Regions from separate parts of the Streptomyces sp. NPDC033270 genome, predicted to be linked through region 1. Evidence: predicted binding sites of a transcription regulator. Region 1 holds the regulator's gene; the other holds the start of a gene.

Region 1 (7,468 bases):
GAAGGTGATGATCTGGCCCTCGCTGGACTTGATCTCCGCCAGGACGGTCTTCAGCCGCTCCTCGAACTCACCGCGGTACTTCGCGCCCGCGACCATCGCCCCCAGGTCGAGCGCGACCAGCCGCTTGTTGCGCAGCGACTCGGGCACATCGCCCTTGACGATCCGCTGGGCCAGACCCTCGACGACGGCGGTCTTGCCGACGCCCGGCTCGCCGATCAGCACCGGGTTGTTCTTCGTCCGGCGGGAGAGCACCTGCACCACCCGGCGGATCTCGTGGTCCCGGCCGATGACCGGGTCGAGCTTGCCCTCGCGGGCGGCCGCCGTGAAGTCCGTACCGAACTTCTCCAGCGCCTTGTACGTGCCCTCCGGGTCGGCGTTGGTCACCCGCTGCCCGCCGCGGCTGGCCTCGAAGGCGGCCAGCAGCTTCTTGGCGGAGGCGCCCTGCTGCTCCAGCAGCTCACCGGTGCGGCCGCCCTTGGCGGCGATCCCGATCAGCAGATGCTCGGTCGAGACATAGGCGTCGCCCAGCTCCTTGGCCCGCTGGGTCGCGTCCGCGATCGCGGTGAGCAGCTCGCGGTCCGGCTGCGGCGGGGCGACCGTCGAGCCCTGCACGCTGGGCAGCGCGGCGAGCTGGCGCTCGGCGCCGTTGCGCAGCACGGCGGCGTCCGCCTCGACGGCGGCCAGCAGGTCCATGATGTTCTCGTTGTCCTGCCCGGCCAGCAGCGCCAGCAGGAGATGCGCGGACGTCATGTCCGCATGCCCGGCGGTGATCGCCCGGTCATTGGCGGCGCTCAGCGCCTCCCGGCTCTTGTTGGTCAGCTCGGCGTCCACGGCCCGGTGTCCTCCCTGTGTGCGTGCTGTTCCGATGCTTCTGCTTGCAGGTACTAACGTGCAATAAGTTGAGTCTATTCCACTCAAGCCTCCACTCAAGGCTCACCCCTGCGGGGGAATCGCCTCCGAATATGCCTCCGTCACTGGCTTCACCCGGCGACGCTGGCCTTCGACCACAAGGAGGTGCAGCATGACGGCTATGGCAGAAGCGCCGACGCCCACCAGTGAAGAAACCCTCCTGGACTACTTCCTCGCCCTGGAGCCTCCCGAGGGCTTCCGGGCCGAGCTGATCGAGGGTGAGCTTGTTATGACGCCGCCGCCGGACAACGGCCATGAGCGATGTTTCAGCAAGATCGTCAAGCAGGTCCTGGGCAAGTCCCACACCGACATGGACGTGTCCGGCAACAAGGGAATCGCGCTGTCACCCGGCGGCCTGTACCCCAAGAACTACGTGATCCCGGATGCCACCTTCGCACCCAGCGCCGCGGATCTCTTCGGCCTACCAGGAAACTGGGTTCCCAGCGACGCCGTCGCCCTGGTTGTCGAGGTGACCTCCAGCAAGCCCGACCGGGACCGCGTCATCAAACGCGACGCCTACGCCCGGGCGAACATCCCGCTGTACCTCCTCGTTGATCGCGAGAAGTCCACGGTCACGCTGTTCGGCGAACCGCAGGACGGGGACTATCGCGAGCTCCACCGCGTCCCCTTCGGCAAACCCCTCCCCCTCCCCGCCCCCTTCTCCTTCGACCTGGACACCACCGACTTCCTCTGAGCGGGCCGGGCCTACCCTTGCCCCCATGGCCCACGACCTCTCCGCCCTCACCCCCGAGTACCTCGCCTTCTGGGGCGAGTACCTGATGCCGACGCTCACCACGCTGCGTACGGACGGGACGCCGCACGTCGTCCCCGTGGGCGTCACCTACGACGCCGGGCAGCGGATCGCGCGGGTCATCACCCGCAAGGACAGCACCAAGGTCAAGAACATCCTCGCCGCCGGAGCGGACGGCGCGACCGTCGCCGTGTGCCAGGTCGACAAGGGGCGCTGGGCGACCCTGGAGGGCGTCGCGCGGGTGCGTACGGACGCCGAGACGGTGGCCGACGCGGTGCGCAGGTACGCCGAACGGTACGGGCGGACGCCGTCGCCGAACCCCGATCGAGTCATGATCGAGATCGCGGTGACCCGGGCGATGGGGCGGGCCTGAGAGCCGGTACCCGCACGGCGCGCACACCCCGGGCCGGACCTGGCCGAAAACACACCCTCCACAGCAGGCGACAACTGCCCAACTGGTACTCAGGTACGACAGGAAACCGAACAGCTCCGCGCAATGAACGGGCGGGATCGGACCTGTCCCGTGCAGGAGACGGCAGCTGGAGGCCGCATGGCGTCGGCATTAGGCATCGTGACGACCGTTCCGCGCCCACCGCGCCCCGCCCCACCGAGACCGCACGCCGAGCTCTGCCCGCGCTGCGGTGGCCAACTCGCCGTGAACCAGGACGGCTGGAAGATCTGCCACGCCTGCGGTTACGCCTCGCCGCCCGGCACAGCCCCTCCACCACGGGCCGCCCTCGGGGGTATCGTCGCCCCCACAGTCGCCACGCCCCGGAGGGCACGATGAACTCGGTCCGAGTCACGGCGATCGCCTGCCTGATGCCGCTGTCCGAGCTGGACGAGGATCCGTTCCTGGTCGACGACCGCAGCCAGCACGACATGTGCCAACAGTGGGCGGCGGCCCGTGACTACCACCTGACCTGCCAGCTCAGCCTCTATCAGCTGCGTGCCGACCACCGCGCGCTGTGGCGGGACGTCGAAGAGGGCCTGGTCGATGTGTTCGTCACGCCCAACCGCCGGGCGCTGGAGAACGCCGTCGACGGCGCCGACGAGTTCTCCGCACGGTGCGCGGCGGCCGGCGTACGGCTGGAGACCGCCGACCTCGACGAGCCGGTCTACACGCTGGCGATGAAGTCGCAGGTGCACCGGCGGCTGTCGATGCCGACGGCCGGGTACAACGGCTGCTGACCGGCCCGGCGCACGGGGAAGCACACTCACGGAGATGACAAAAAGGGCCGGGATCACCCGGCCCTTTTCGCCACGTAGACGCGCGGCGCGCCCCGCCGTCCGCTACTCGGACCGCTTGGGCCGCCACACCACCAGCGCACTGGTCTGCTGGACGTCCTGATACGGCACCAGGTCACGCCGGTAGGAGGCGTGCACCGCCGCCTCCCGCTGGCGCATCGCGCTGGCCGCGCCCTCCAGGGCGCCCTGCAGCTCGACGATCCGCTGCTGCAGGGCCGCGACCTGGTTCTCCAGCTCGATGATGCGCTTGATACCGGCGAGGTTGATGCCCTCGTCCTGGGACAACTGCTGCACCGTACGGAGCAGTTCGATGTCCCGGGCCGAATAGCGGCGGCCCCGCCCGGCCGTGCGGTCCGGCGAGACCAGACCCAGCCGGTCGTACTGCCGCAGGGTCTGCGGATGCAGGCCGGAGAGCTGAGCCGCGACGGAGATGACGTACACCGGCGACTCATCGGTCAGTTCATACGGATTACGACGCTGCCCGCCCCGGCTGTCCATCTCAGTCTCCCTTCGCGGCCTGGAACAGCTCCGCCCGCGGGTCGTGGCCCGCGGTCGCCTCGCGATAGGACTCCAGCGCTTCCTTCGCCTTGTCGCCGAGGTCCTCGGGGACGAGCACCTCTATGGTGACCAGCAGATCACCGCGGGTGCCGTCCTTACGGGCCGCGCCCTTGCCGCGGGCCCGCATCGTGCGTCCGTTGGGGGTGCCGGCCGGCAGCTTCAGCGTGACCGGCGGGCCGCCCAGCGTCGGCACCTTCACCTCGCCGCCGAGCGCGGCCTCCGGGAAGGTCACCGGCACCGTGACGGTGAGGTTGTCGCCCTTGCGTCCGAAGACCGGGTGGGCGCCGACATGCACGACGACATACAGATCGCCGGCCGGGCCGCCCTGCTCGCCCGGGGCGCCCTTGCCGCGCAGCCGGATGCGCTGCCCGTCGGAGACGCCCGCGGGGATGCGGACCTGCATCGTGCGGGCGCTCGTCGCGCGTCCGCTGCCCTTGCAGACCTCGCAGGCGTCCTGGGCGATCAGGCCCCGGCCCTTGCAGTCGGCGCACGGGTCGGTCAGCGAGAAGCCGCCGCCCGCGCCCCGGCTGACCTGGCCGGTGCCGACACAGGTCGGGCAGACCCGAGGAGTACCGTTTTTGTCGCCGGTCCCCGAACACGCCTTGCAGGGCGCCTGGCTGGACATCCGCAGCGGAACCGTGGCCCCGTCGACCGCCTCGGTGAAGCTGAGCGTCACCTCGGACTCGATGTCCTGGCCGCGCCGCGGCTGGGTACGCGTACCCGCGCCGCCACGGTTGAACAGGCCGCCGAAGACGTCCCCGAGGCCGCCACCGAAGCCCCCGGCCCCGCCGGCCCCGCCCGAGCCCCCGAAGAGGTCGCCCAGGTCGAAGTTGAAGCTGCCGCCGCCCCCGCCGGGGCCGGGGCGGAAGCCGCCGTTGCCGAACAGCGCCCGGGCCTCGTCGTACTCCTTGCGGCGCTTGGCGTCGCCCAGGACGTCGTTGGCCTCGGAGATCGCCTTGAAGCGCTCCTCGGCCTTGGCGTCGCCCTTGTTGGCGTCCGGGTGGTTCTCGCGGGCGAGCTTCCGGTACGCCTTCTTGATCTCCGCGTCGGTGGCGTCCTTGGGGACGCCGAGGACCTTGTAGTAGTCCTTCTCGACGAAGTCCTTGGTGCTCATCCCCGACGTCCCTCCTTTCCTGCGGTTTTCTCGTTGGTCCTCACGTCAGCCCTCGTCCGGGCCACCGCTCTCCTCGTCCGAGGCCTTGGCCTCGTCCTCGGATCCGGACTTGGCGCTCTGCGCGCCCGGCTGCGGCTCGGCGACGGCGACCCGCGCGGGGCGGATCGTTCGCTCACCGATGCGATACCCGGGCTGCAGGATCGCAACGCACGTCGTCTCGGTGACATCCGGCGCGTACGAGTGCATCAGCGCCTCGTGGATCGTCGGGTCGAAGGGCTCGCCCTCCTTGCCGAACTGCTGCAGACCGAGCTTGGCGACCACGGTCTCCAGCGATTCGGCCACCGACTTGAAGCCGCCGACCAGTTCACCGTGCTCGCGGGCGCGGCCGACGTCGTCGAGCACGGGCAGGAGCTCGGACAGGAGGTTCGCCGCGGCGATCTCCTTGACCGTGACCCGGTCCCGCTCGACCCGGCGGCGGTAGTTCTGGTACTCCGCCTGGAGCCGCTGGAGGTCCGCCGTGCGCTCGTTGAGCGCGGTGCGCACCTGGTCCAGCTGCGCCTGGAGCGCTACGTCCTGTACGTCCCCGGCCGGGGCCGAGCCCGCCTTGTCGGCGGACTCGGCCTCCTGCGCCGCGTCTTCGGGAGCGGCGTCAGAGGGGACGTCAGGCTTCTCTTCGAAACCCGGGGTCTCCTCCGTCACGCGGCACCGTCCTTCTTGGGCTTCTCGTCGTCGACGATCTCGGCGTCCACGACATCGTCCTCGGCCTTGGCCTGCTCGGCACCCGGAGCGGCACCCTCGGCACCGGCAGCGCCCTGCGCGGCCTGGGCGTCGGCGTACATGGCCTGGCCGAGCTTCTGGGAGACGGCCGCGACCTTCTCGGTGGCGGTGCGGATCTCCGCGGTGTCCTCGCCCTTGAGCTTCTCCTTCAGCTCGGCGACGGCGGTCTCGACCTCGGTCTTGACCTCACCGGGGACCTTGTCCTCGTTGTCCTTGAGGAACTTCTCGGTCTGGTAGACCAGCTGCTCGCCCTGGTTGCGGGTCTCGGCGGCCTCGCGGCGGCGGTGGTCCTCGTCCGCGTACTGCTCGGCCTCCTGGCGCATCCGGTCGACCTCGTCCTTCGGCAGCGAGGAGCCGCCGGTGACGGTCATCTTCTGCTCCTTGCCCGTGCCCAGGTCCTTCGCGGTCACGTGCATGATGCCGTTGGCGTCGATGTCGAAGGAGACCTCGATCTGCGGGACGCCGCGCGGGGCCGGCGGCAGACCCGTCAGCTCGAACATCCCGAGCTTCTTGTTGTACGCCGCGATCTCGCGCTCGCCCTGGTAGACCTGGATCTGCACGGAGGGCTGGTTGTCCTCGGCGGTGGTGAAGATCTCCGAGCGCTTGGTCGGGATCGTCGTGTTCCGCTCGATGAGCTTGGTCATGATGCCGCCCTTGGTCTCGATACCGAGGGACAGCGGGGTGACGTCCAGCAGCAGGACGTCCTTGACCTCGCCCTTGAGGACACCGGCCTGCAGCGTGGCGCCGATGGCGACGACCTCGTCGGGGTTGACGCCCTTGTTGGCGTCCTTGCCGCCGGTCAGCTCCTTGACGAGCTCGGCGACGGCCGGCATACGGGTCGAGCCACCGACCAGGACCACGTGGTCGATCTCGGACAGCTGGATGCCGGCGTCCTTGATGACGTTGTGGAACGGGGTCTTGCAGCGGTCGAGCAGGTCCGCGGTCAGCTGCTGGAACTGCGAGCGGGTGAGCTTCTCGTCCAGGTGCAGCGGGCCCTCGGCGGAGGCGGTGATGTAGGGAAGGTTGATCGTCGTCTCGGTCGAGGACGACAGCTCGATCTTCGCCTTCTCAGCGGCCTCGCGCAGACGCTGCAGCGCCATCTTGTCCTTGGCCAGGTCGACGCCGTGGCCGTTGGCGAACTGCTTGACCAGGTAGTCGACGACGCGCTGGTCCCAGTCGTCACCACCGAGGTGGTTGTCACCGTTGGTGGCCTTCACCTCGACGACGCCGTCGCCGATCTCCAGCAGCGAGACGTCGAAGGTGCCGCCACCGAGGTCGAAGACCAGAATGGTCTGGTCGTCCTTCTCCAGGCCGTAGGCCAGGGCGGCCGCGGTGGGCTCGTTGACGATGCGCAGGACGTTGAGGCCCGCGATCTCACCGGCCTCCTTGGTGGCCTGGCGCTCGGAGTCGTTGAAGTAGGCCGGAACGGTGATGACCGCGTCGACGACCTTCTCGCCCAGGTACGCCTCGGCATCCCGCTTGAGCTTCTGCAGGATGAAGGCGCTCATCTGCTGCGGGTTGAAGTCCTTGCCGTCGATGTTGATCTTCCAGTCGGTGCCCATGTGGCGCTTGACCGACCGGATGGTCCTGTCGACGTTGGTAACCGCCTGGCGCTTCGCGACCTCGCCGACCAGCACCTCGCCGTTCTTGGCGAAGGCGACAACGGACGGCGTGGTCCTGGCGCCCTCGGCGTTGGTGATGACGGTGGGCTCACCGCCCTCGAGAACACTGACGACGGAGTTCGTCGTACCCAGGTCGATGCCGACCGCACGTGCCATTTCGATTCCTCCAGCTGACTTGAGTGGAACAGGCTCAAGAGTGCAACACCAAGAAAAACCTGTCAACAGACCTGAGCGTGAGCCACTCAACTTTTATGTCGCCCTTATCGTCACCCGGCCGCCACCGAAGACGCCGGGCCGCCGCACAGGGTTGCCTTCGCGACACAGATCACCGGCCGGGCGGCTTCATGGCACCCGGGAGAATGGGTAACCTCAGCCGCAGAACTAAAAAGTTACCGCTTAGTAGTTACCGCTCAGCTTTCTCAGTCTTCCGCTCTCGCAGGTTCGAGGAGCCCGTCATGCAACTCGCCGCGATCATCGTGTCGCTGGTCCTAA
Region 2 (7,468 bases), on a different contig from region 1:
GGCTCTGCGCGTCGCGATGGATGTCCTGGTCCCGCCCTTGACCGGGCAACGACCCTTCCACCGGCGCCGCACAGTGGCCCGGCAACACATGCCTGGCCACCTGAACGAGTGAACATCACTCGGAGTTTGACCATCAACTTCCCGGCGCCGCCGATTTTCGCGGCGGACCCGCGCACCGCCCGGACGGGTTTGGAGATGCGTGCCGGTCCTGGAAGGATGCCCGCCCGCACGCCGCCGGGCCGGTGGTCCATACCTTCTGTACGCCGCTGACCTGCCCGTACGCCGACGCCGCCGGCAGCGCCCGGTCAGCGGGGCGCCGACGGGGCCTCCGGCAGACTTGCGGCCATGCGCATCGAACTCGCCACCGAGCCGGGCGATCCCCAACGCCCAAACGAGGACTACGCATCGGTCGCCCTGCCGGCCTTTGGCCAGGGCGGAGTCATGGTTCTGCTGGACGGTGTGACGCCGCCCGCCGAGGACTACGGATGCGTGCACACCCTGCCGTGGTTCACCGCGCGGCTCGGCGGCGCATTGCTCGAACTGTCGGTTTCACGCCGGGATATGACACTTGCTGAGGTGCTGGCCGCCGCCATCTCGCGGACGGCCGAAGACCACCGCGACACCTGTGACCTTTCTCACGTCCGCACTCCGCAGGCAACCGTGGTGGCCGCACGGTGGTCCGAGGACGCCGTCGAGCATCTCGTCCTGTCCGATTCGGTCCTCCTGCTGGAGCGGGTGGACGGCTCGGTGCACCCGGTGCTGGACCCGCGGCTGGATGAACTGCCGCCCACGGTCCGTGCCCAGCGCGCCGCCGTACGGGCGCTGCCCCGCGGCTCGGCGGAACGGGCGGTGGCGGGCCGTGCGTACGGCCGCGCGGTCGAGGCGCTGCGCAACGCCGAGGGCGGCTTCTTCACCGCGGCCGCCGATCCGTCGGTGGCCGCCCGCGCGGTGACCGGCAGCACCCCGCGCGCCGAGGTCCGCTCGCTGACCGCACTCACCGACGGCGCGGGCCGCTGGGTGGAGGTCTTCCAGCAGGGCTCCTGGAAGGACTGCCTCGACCTGGTGGCCGAGCGGGGCCCGCAGTCCCTCATCGACCGGGTCCGGGCGGCCGAGGCGGCGGACCCGGGGTGCGCGACCCATCCACGCGGCAAGGCCCGGGACGACGCAACGGTGATCTACGTGGCGCCCTGAGCAGGGACACCGCACCCTGAACCGCGACGTCCCGAGCAGTGGGCCCCGAACCGCGACGTCCCGGGCGGTGGCGCCCTGAACCGCGACGTCCCGAGTGGTGGCGCCCTGAACCGTGGTGCCCGGCCCTGGGGCAACGTCCGGGAATACCTCTCGCCCCGCACCACGTCCCGGAGTTCCCCACCGTCTCCCCAGCGTCCGGGAATACCCCCCACCCCCACCACGTTGTGGCCCCGCAGGGGGCGTTCGCATCCCCTACGGAATGCGTTCGACCACCCCTACCCCCCTCGGCCCCCTCCCCCTACCCCTACCCCTACCCCGGCCCTACCCCTCCTCGCTCTCCTGCTCCGTGTTCAAGCGGTGCAGCAGCCGCGCCAGTTCGGCCACCTCCGCGCGGTCCCACGAGGCGAGCCGGCGCGCGTACTGGGCGCGGCGTCCGTTGCGGACGCGGGTGAAGCGGGCGCGGCCTTCGTCCGTGATGCGGACGAGGACGGCGCGGCCGTCGGCCGGGTCCGGCTCGCGGGCGACCAGCCCCAGCTTCTCCAGGGCGTGCAGCTGGCGGCTCATCGTGGCCTTGCCGACGCCGAAGAAGCCGGCGAGGTCGGTGGCGCGCTGCGCGCCGGCGTCGGCCAGCCGGAGCAGGAGCCCGTACGCGGACGGCTCCAGATCGGGATGCACCTCGCGGGCCAATTCGCCGGACGAGGCCCGGGCGCGGCGGAGGAATACCGCCAATTCCCTTTCCAGGGCGAGAAATACGTGGTCCACACCAGTCGGCTCGCCGTCCGCCGCGGTGCCGCCGGCTCCGGTGTTGTGCACGTCAGCGCCCATTCCCGCTTTCCTCATCTGAAAGTTTCCGCCCTCGGCGGCCGAAGCCGCAGCTCGGCCAGTATTTCGCAGGATTAGACCAACGGCAGCCCGGCAACCCTCTTTTGCCCCATCGGTCTACGCGCGTATCGTAGTTTCTGGCATGGCCATACCAAGCGACCCGGTCGGCGACAAAGGTTCCGCCGCGCGTCATGCACACCGCACCTCCGTGTCATCGCGTCTGCGTCATGCCGTCAGATCATCCCCCCTCAGGTCACCCACCGAGATCTCCGGAGACACGTATGACCGTGCTCAGATCCGGCCTCCCCCACCGCCCCGCCCGCTCCCTCGCGACCGTGGCCGGGGCCCTTCTCGCGATCCTCGCCCTCCTCCTCGGCCTGCCGTCCGCCGCCGGCGCCCAGGCCCCGCGGCGCGCACCTGAACCCACCCATCCCGGACAGGACTGGGCCGGCTCGCAGATCGCCAGGCACGAAGGCACCGCGGCCGGCACCGCCCCGCCGGCGTCCTCGCTCGCGGCGTCCGTCGAGGGCGTGGACGTCAGCAGCCACAACGGCAACGTCGCCTGGTCGACGCTCTGGAACAGCGGCGTCCGCTTCGCCTATGTCAAGGCGACGGAGTCCACCAGCTACACCAACCCGTACTTCGCGCAGCAGTACAACGGCTCCTACAACGTGGGCATGATCCGTGGCGCGTACCACTTCGCCACGCCCAACACCTCCAGCGGCGCCGCCCAGGCCAACTACTTCGTCGACCACGGCGGCGGCTGGTCCAGGGACGGCAGGACGCTGCCCGGCGCGCTCGACATGGAGTACAACCCCTACGGCGCGACCTGCTACGGCCTGAGCGCGGCCGGCCTGGTCAACTGGATGAAGGACTGGTTCGCCACCTACAAGGCGCGCACCGGCCGGGACGCGGTCGTCTACACCTCCACCGGCTGGTGGAAGCAGTGCACCGGCAACTCGTCCGCCTTCGGGGCGATCAACCCGCTGTGGGTTCCGCGCTACGGCTCCTCGGTCGGCGAACTCCCGGCCGGCTGGGGCTTCCACACCATCTGGCAGTACACCTCGACCGGCCCGACGGTCGGTGACCACAACCGCTTCAACGGCGCCTACGACCGGCTCCAGGCGCTGGCGAACGGCTGAGCGCACCCGGCCGACGGCCCGGGCGTACGGTCCCGCCCGCGCCCGGGCCGTACGCGCGAACGGGCCCCTGCCGCACGGTCCGTGCGGCAGGGGCCCGTCCCGTCAGCCCCGCGCGGCTCAGGCCGCGAGGGGGATCTCCGGCACGGCGCCGTTGGACGCCGGCGTCAGCGCCAGTTGGAGGACCTGGCGGACGTCCGCGACCGGGTGGACCTCCAGGGAGCTGAGGACCTCGGCCGGGACGTCGTCCAGGTCCGGTTCGTTCCGCTTGGGGATGATCACCGTCGTGATCCCGGCACGGTGCGCCGCGAGCAGCTTCTGCTTGACGCCGCCGATCGGCAGCACCCGCCCGGTCAGCGAGATCTCACCGGTCATCGCCACGTCCGGCCGGACCTGCCGGCCCGACAGCAGCGAGGCCAGCGCCGTCGTCATCGTCACGCCCGCGCTCGGCCCGTCCTTGGGGACGGCGCCCGCCGGTACGTGCAGATGCACTCCGCGCTCCTTGAGGTCGGCGACCGGCAGTTCCAGCTCCGCGCCATGGGAGCGCAGGAACGACAGCGCGATGTGCGCGGACTCCTTCATCACGTCGCCGAGCTGGCCGGTCAGCTGGAGCCCGGACGCACCGGTCTCCGGATCGGCGAGCGAGGCCTCCACATAGAGCACGTCGCCGCCGGCGCCGGTGACCGCGAGGCCGGTGACCACACCGGGGACGGCCGTCCGCCGCTCGGCCGGGTCCTGGGCGGACTCGGGGGTGTGGTGCGGCCGCCCCAGCAGCGGGCGCAGCTGCTCCACGCCGACGGTGAACGGCAGCTCCCGCTCGCCGAGTTCGTGCTGGGCGGCGACCTTGCGCAGCATCCGGGCGAGGGCCCGCTCCAGATTCCGTACGCCCGCCTCGCGGGTGTACTCCCCCGCCAGCTTGCGCAGCGCGTCGTCCTGAAGCGTCACCTCGTCCGGCTCCAGGCCGGCCCGCTCCAGCTGGCGCGGCAGCAGGTGGTCCCGGGCGATGACGACCTTCTCGTCCTCGGTGTAGCCGTCCAGCCGGACCAGCTCCATCCGGTCGAGCAGCGGCTCGGGGATGGCTTCGAGGACGTTGGCGGTGGCCAGGAAGACGACATCGCTGAGGTCGAGTTCGACCTCCAGGTAGTGGTCGCGGAAGGTGTGGTTCTGCGCCGGGTCCAGTACCTCCAGGAGGGCGGCGGCCGGGTCGCCCCGGAAGTCGGACCCCACCTTGTCGATCTCGTCGAGGAGGACGACCGGGTTCATCGAGCCGGCCTCCTTGATGGCGCGGACGATCCGGCCGGGCAGCGCGCCGACGTACGTACGGCGGTGGCCGCGGATCTCCGCCTCGTCGCGGACGCCGCCGAGCGCGACCCGGACGAACGTGCGACCCATGGCGCGGGCGACGGACTCGCCCAGCGAGGTCTTGCCCACGCCGGGCGGGCCGACGAGCGCGAGCACGGCGCCGCCCGCCCGGCGCCCGCCGCCCTTGCCGGAATCGCCGGGCGAGGCCGCCTTCGCCCCGCCGCCGACCAGCCCGAGGCCGCGCTCGGCCCGGCGCTTCCTGACGGCCAGGTATTCGGTGATCCGCTCCTTGACCTCCTCCAGGCCGGCGTGGTCGGCGTCCAGCACCTGCTTGGCGCCGGCGATGTCGTAGGCGTCCTCGGTCCGTTCGTTCCACGGCAGTTCGAGGACGGTGTCCAGCCAGGTGCGGATCCACGATCCCTCGGGGCTCTGGTCGCTGGCCCGCTCCAGCTTGTCGACCTCCTTGAGGGCGGCCTTGCGGACGTCCTCGGGCAGCTCGGCGGCCTCGACCCGGGCGCGGTAGTCGTCGCCCTCGTCCTCCGGATCGCCGTTCAGCCCGGCGAGTTCCTTGCGGACCGCCTCCAGCTGCCGCCGCAGCAGGAACTCGCGCTGCTGCTTGTCGACACCCTCCTGGACGTCCTTGGCGATGGACTCGGCGACGTCCTGTTCGGCGAGGTGGTCGCGCAGCGCCTCGGTGGCGAACTTCAGGCGGGCGACCGGGTCGGTGGTCTCCAGCAGCCGGACCTTCTGCTCGGTGGTCAGGAAGGGCGAGTAGCCGGAGTTGTCGGCCAGCGCCGGCACGTCCTCGATCTGCTGGACGCGGTCGACGACCTGCCAGGCGCCGCGCTTGCGCAGCCAGCTGGTGGCCAGCGCCTTGTACTCCGTGACGAGTTCGGCGACGGCCCCGGGCAGCGGATCGGGGACCTGTTCGTCGACGGTCGTGCCCTCCACCCACAGCGCGGCGCCGGGCCCGGTCGTGCCGGAGCCGATCCGCACCCGGCCCAGGCCCCGGATCAGCGCTCCGGGGTCGCCGTCGGACAGCCGCCCGACCTGCTCGATCCGCCCGAGCGTGCCGATTCCCGCGTAGGTGCCGTCGATGCGGGGCACAAGCAGCACCCGCGGCTTGTTACCCGAGGTGGCGGCGGCCTGTGCGGCCTCCACCGCGGCGCGGACGTCCGCGTCGGACAGGTCCAGCGGCACCACCATGCCGGGGAGCACGACCTCGTCGTCGAGCGGCAGCACGGGCAGGGTGAGCGATGTGGACGTCGAAGCCATGATCTCCCCTTCGGCAATCAAGTTGAGCTTTACCCACTCAATGCAGGGGGACGGGGAGTTGTTCCCCCACACGCGTTCGCTGTGAGCGATCGGGACGGGGTGGGTGGCGGGGAGCGCCCGGCGCCTGTCGGTGCGCGGCGCGGGTGCCCGGGGAGCGCCCGGCTACCAGTGCGCGGGGCGGGTCAGCGTCTCGGGCAGCTTGGTGGCGGCGTTCCCCCGGGCCGCGTTCAGCTGGGACTGGGTCAGGAAGAGGGCGCCGGTGAGGTCGGCACCGCTCAGGTCGGCGTCGCGCAGATCGGCGCCGATCACATCCGCCCGGCGCAGATCGGCGCCCTTGAGGTCGGCGGCGATGAGGTACGCCCCGCGGAGGTTGGCGCCCTGGAGGTCGGCGCCCTTGAGGCGGGCTCCCATGAGGTCGGCGCCCCGCCGCTCCTTCTTGCGGCCCGGGACCTTGGCCCGTACGAGCTCGCTGGTGCGCAGCAGCAGGGCGTTGACCTCGCCCCGGTGGGCCGGCACATCCAGCGCGGCGAGGTCCTCGGCGCTGCCGCGGGTGAGGCGTTCGGTCTTCTCCAGCGCGGCCCGCAGGTCGGCGTGCAGGGGGCGGGCGGCCCGCAGGGTGAGCGCCTCGGCCAGGTACCAGAGCAGTTCGTGCAGCTGCCGCATGACGGGGAACACGTCGAACATCTGCCGGGCAGTGCCGGGAGCCTGCCGCCAGTCCCGCCCGCCGAAGGTGACCTGGGAGACCTTCTGCCCGGCGCCGAAGCAGTCGAAGACGGTGCAGCCGGAGAAGCCGCGCTTGCGCAGATCGGTGTGGATGCCGCAGCGGAAGTCGGTCTGCAGGTTGGGGCAGGGCCGGCCGGCCTCCTTGTCGAGGGCGAAGTCCGCGGAGGCAGCGAACGGCAGCGCGACGCAGCACAGCCCGAAACAGCTGCCGCAGTCGGACTGCAGGCCCAGCTCGACAGTGTCCGGATTCGATTGCTTGCGCTCGGGCGCGCGGTCTGGGGACAAGGTGCGGGTACTCCTGCGGCCGGTGTGCGCCGCACGGGCGGCGCCTGGAAAGGACGTCCATTCTCCCAGGCCCGGACGGGTGGCGCGGCTGGCCGGTTTCGCTCGCCGCGAGCCGCCCGCGGACCGCCAACGCGGCGCCGGCCGCCGGGCGTTGTCAGTGGTCGCCCCTAGCCTCGGGTCCATGAGCATGATCGGACAGTACGCACGTGTCACACCCGCCGAATTCGACCGCGCCCTCGGTGACCCGGAGTGGGCGTTGAAGCTGGTCATCGGGCGGATGGAAGCGGAAGCCGGACAGCCCGCGGAGCCGGCCGCCGCGCGCTGCCTGGACGTCGACAAGGCCTGGGACGCCCTCGGGTTCCTGTTGCGCCGGGCGGCCTTCCCGGTGGACATCGTGCACGGCGAGGGGGACATCCCGACGGCGGAGGACTGGGGCTACGGCCCGCCTCGCTACCTCACCGCCGAGCGGGTGCGGGTCGCCGCCGAGGTGCTCGCGGGGATATCCGGCGCGGATCTGACGGCCGGCGTCGGCCCCGAGGACCTCGCCAAGGCGGAGGTGTATCCGTCGATCGTGTGGGAGCGCGGCGAGTCCCTGGACTACGTGCGCGAGCACTACGACGCGCTGCGCCCGTTCTTCCGCGCGGCGGCGGACCGGGGGGACGCGGTGCTGGTCTGGCTCGGCTAGGGCGGGTCCGGGGGGGGGGGGGGGGGGGGGGGGGGGAGGGGGGGGG

What was found. The regulator HspR, encoded in region 1, represses chaperone genes until heat shock. The targets are predictions, from matches to a motif close to TTGAGNNNNNNNNNCTCAA.
Region 2: lon (endopeptidase La) is a predicted target of HspR. The motif match lies at 5,752-5,770, and genes of this name have one in related genera.

The regions. Positions count from the first base shown of each region.
Region 1 is NZ_JBVIRA010000005.1:229,366-236,833, reverse strand. It holds gene clpB (ATP-dependent chaperone ClpB) at 1-831, opposite strand, end outside; gene ACZ5XZ_RS10995 (Uma2 family endonuclease) at 1,022-1,603, shown strand; gene ACZ5XZ_RS10990 (pyridoxamine 5'-phosphate oxidase family protein) at 1,629-2,033, shown strand; gene ACZ5XZ_RS10985 (hypothetical protein) at 2,444-2,848, shown strand; gene ACZ5XZ_RS10980 (heat shock protein transcriptional repressor HspR) at 2,951-3,403, opposite strand; gene dnaJ (molecular chaperone DnaJ) at 3,405-4,577, opposite strand; gene grpE (nucleotide exchange factor GrpE) at 4,623-5,276, opposite strand; gene dnaK (molecular chaperone DnaK) at 5,273-7,132, opposite strand; gene ACZ5XZ_RS10960 ((Fe-S)-binding protein) at 7,432-7,468, shown strand, end outside.
Region 2 is NZ_JBVIRA010000002.1:177,712-185,179, reverse strand. It holds gene ACZ5XZ_RS04305 (hypothetical protein) at 346-1,191, shown strand; gene ACZ5XZ_RS04300 (MarR family winged helix-turn-helix transcriptional regulator) at 1,513-2,016, opposite strand; gene ACZ5XZ_RS04295 (lysozyme) at 2,295-3,155, shown strand; gene lon (endopeptidase La) at 3,273-5,729, opposite strand; gene ACZ5XZ_RS04285 (pentapeptide repeat-containing protein) at 5,892-6,737, opposite strand; gene ACZ5XZ_RS04280 (YfbM family protein) at 6,919-7,422, shown strand.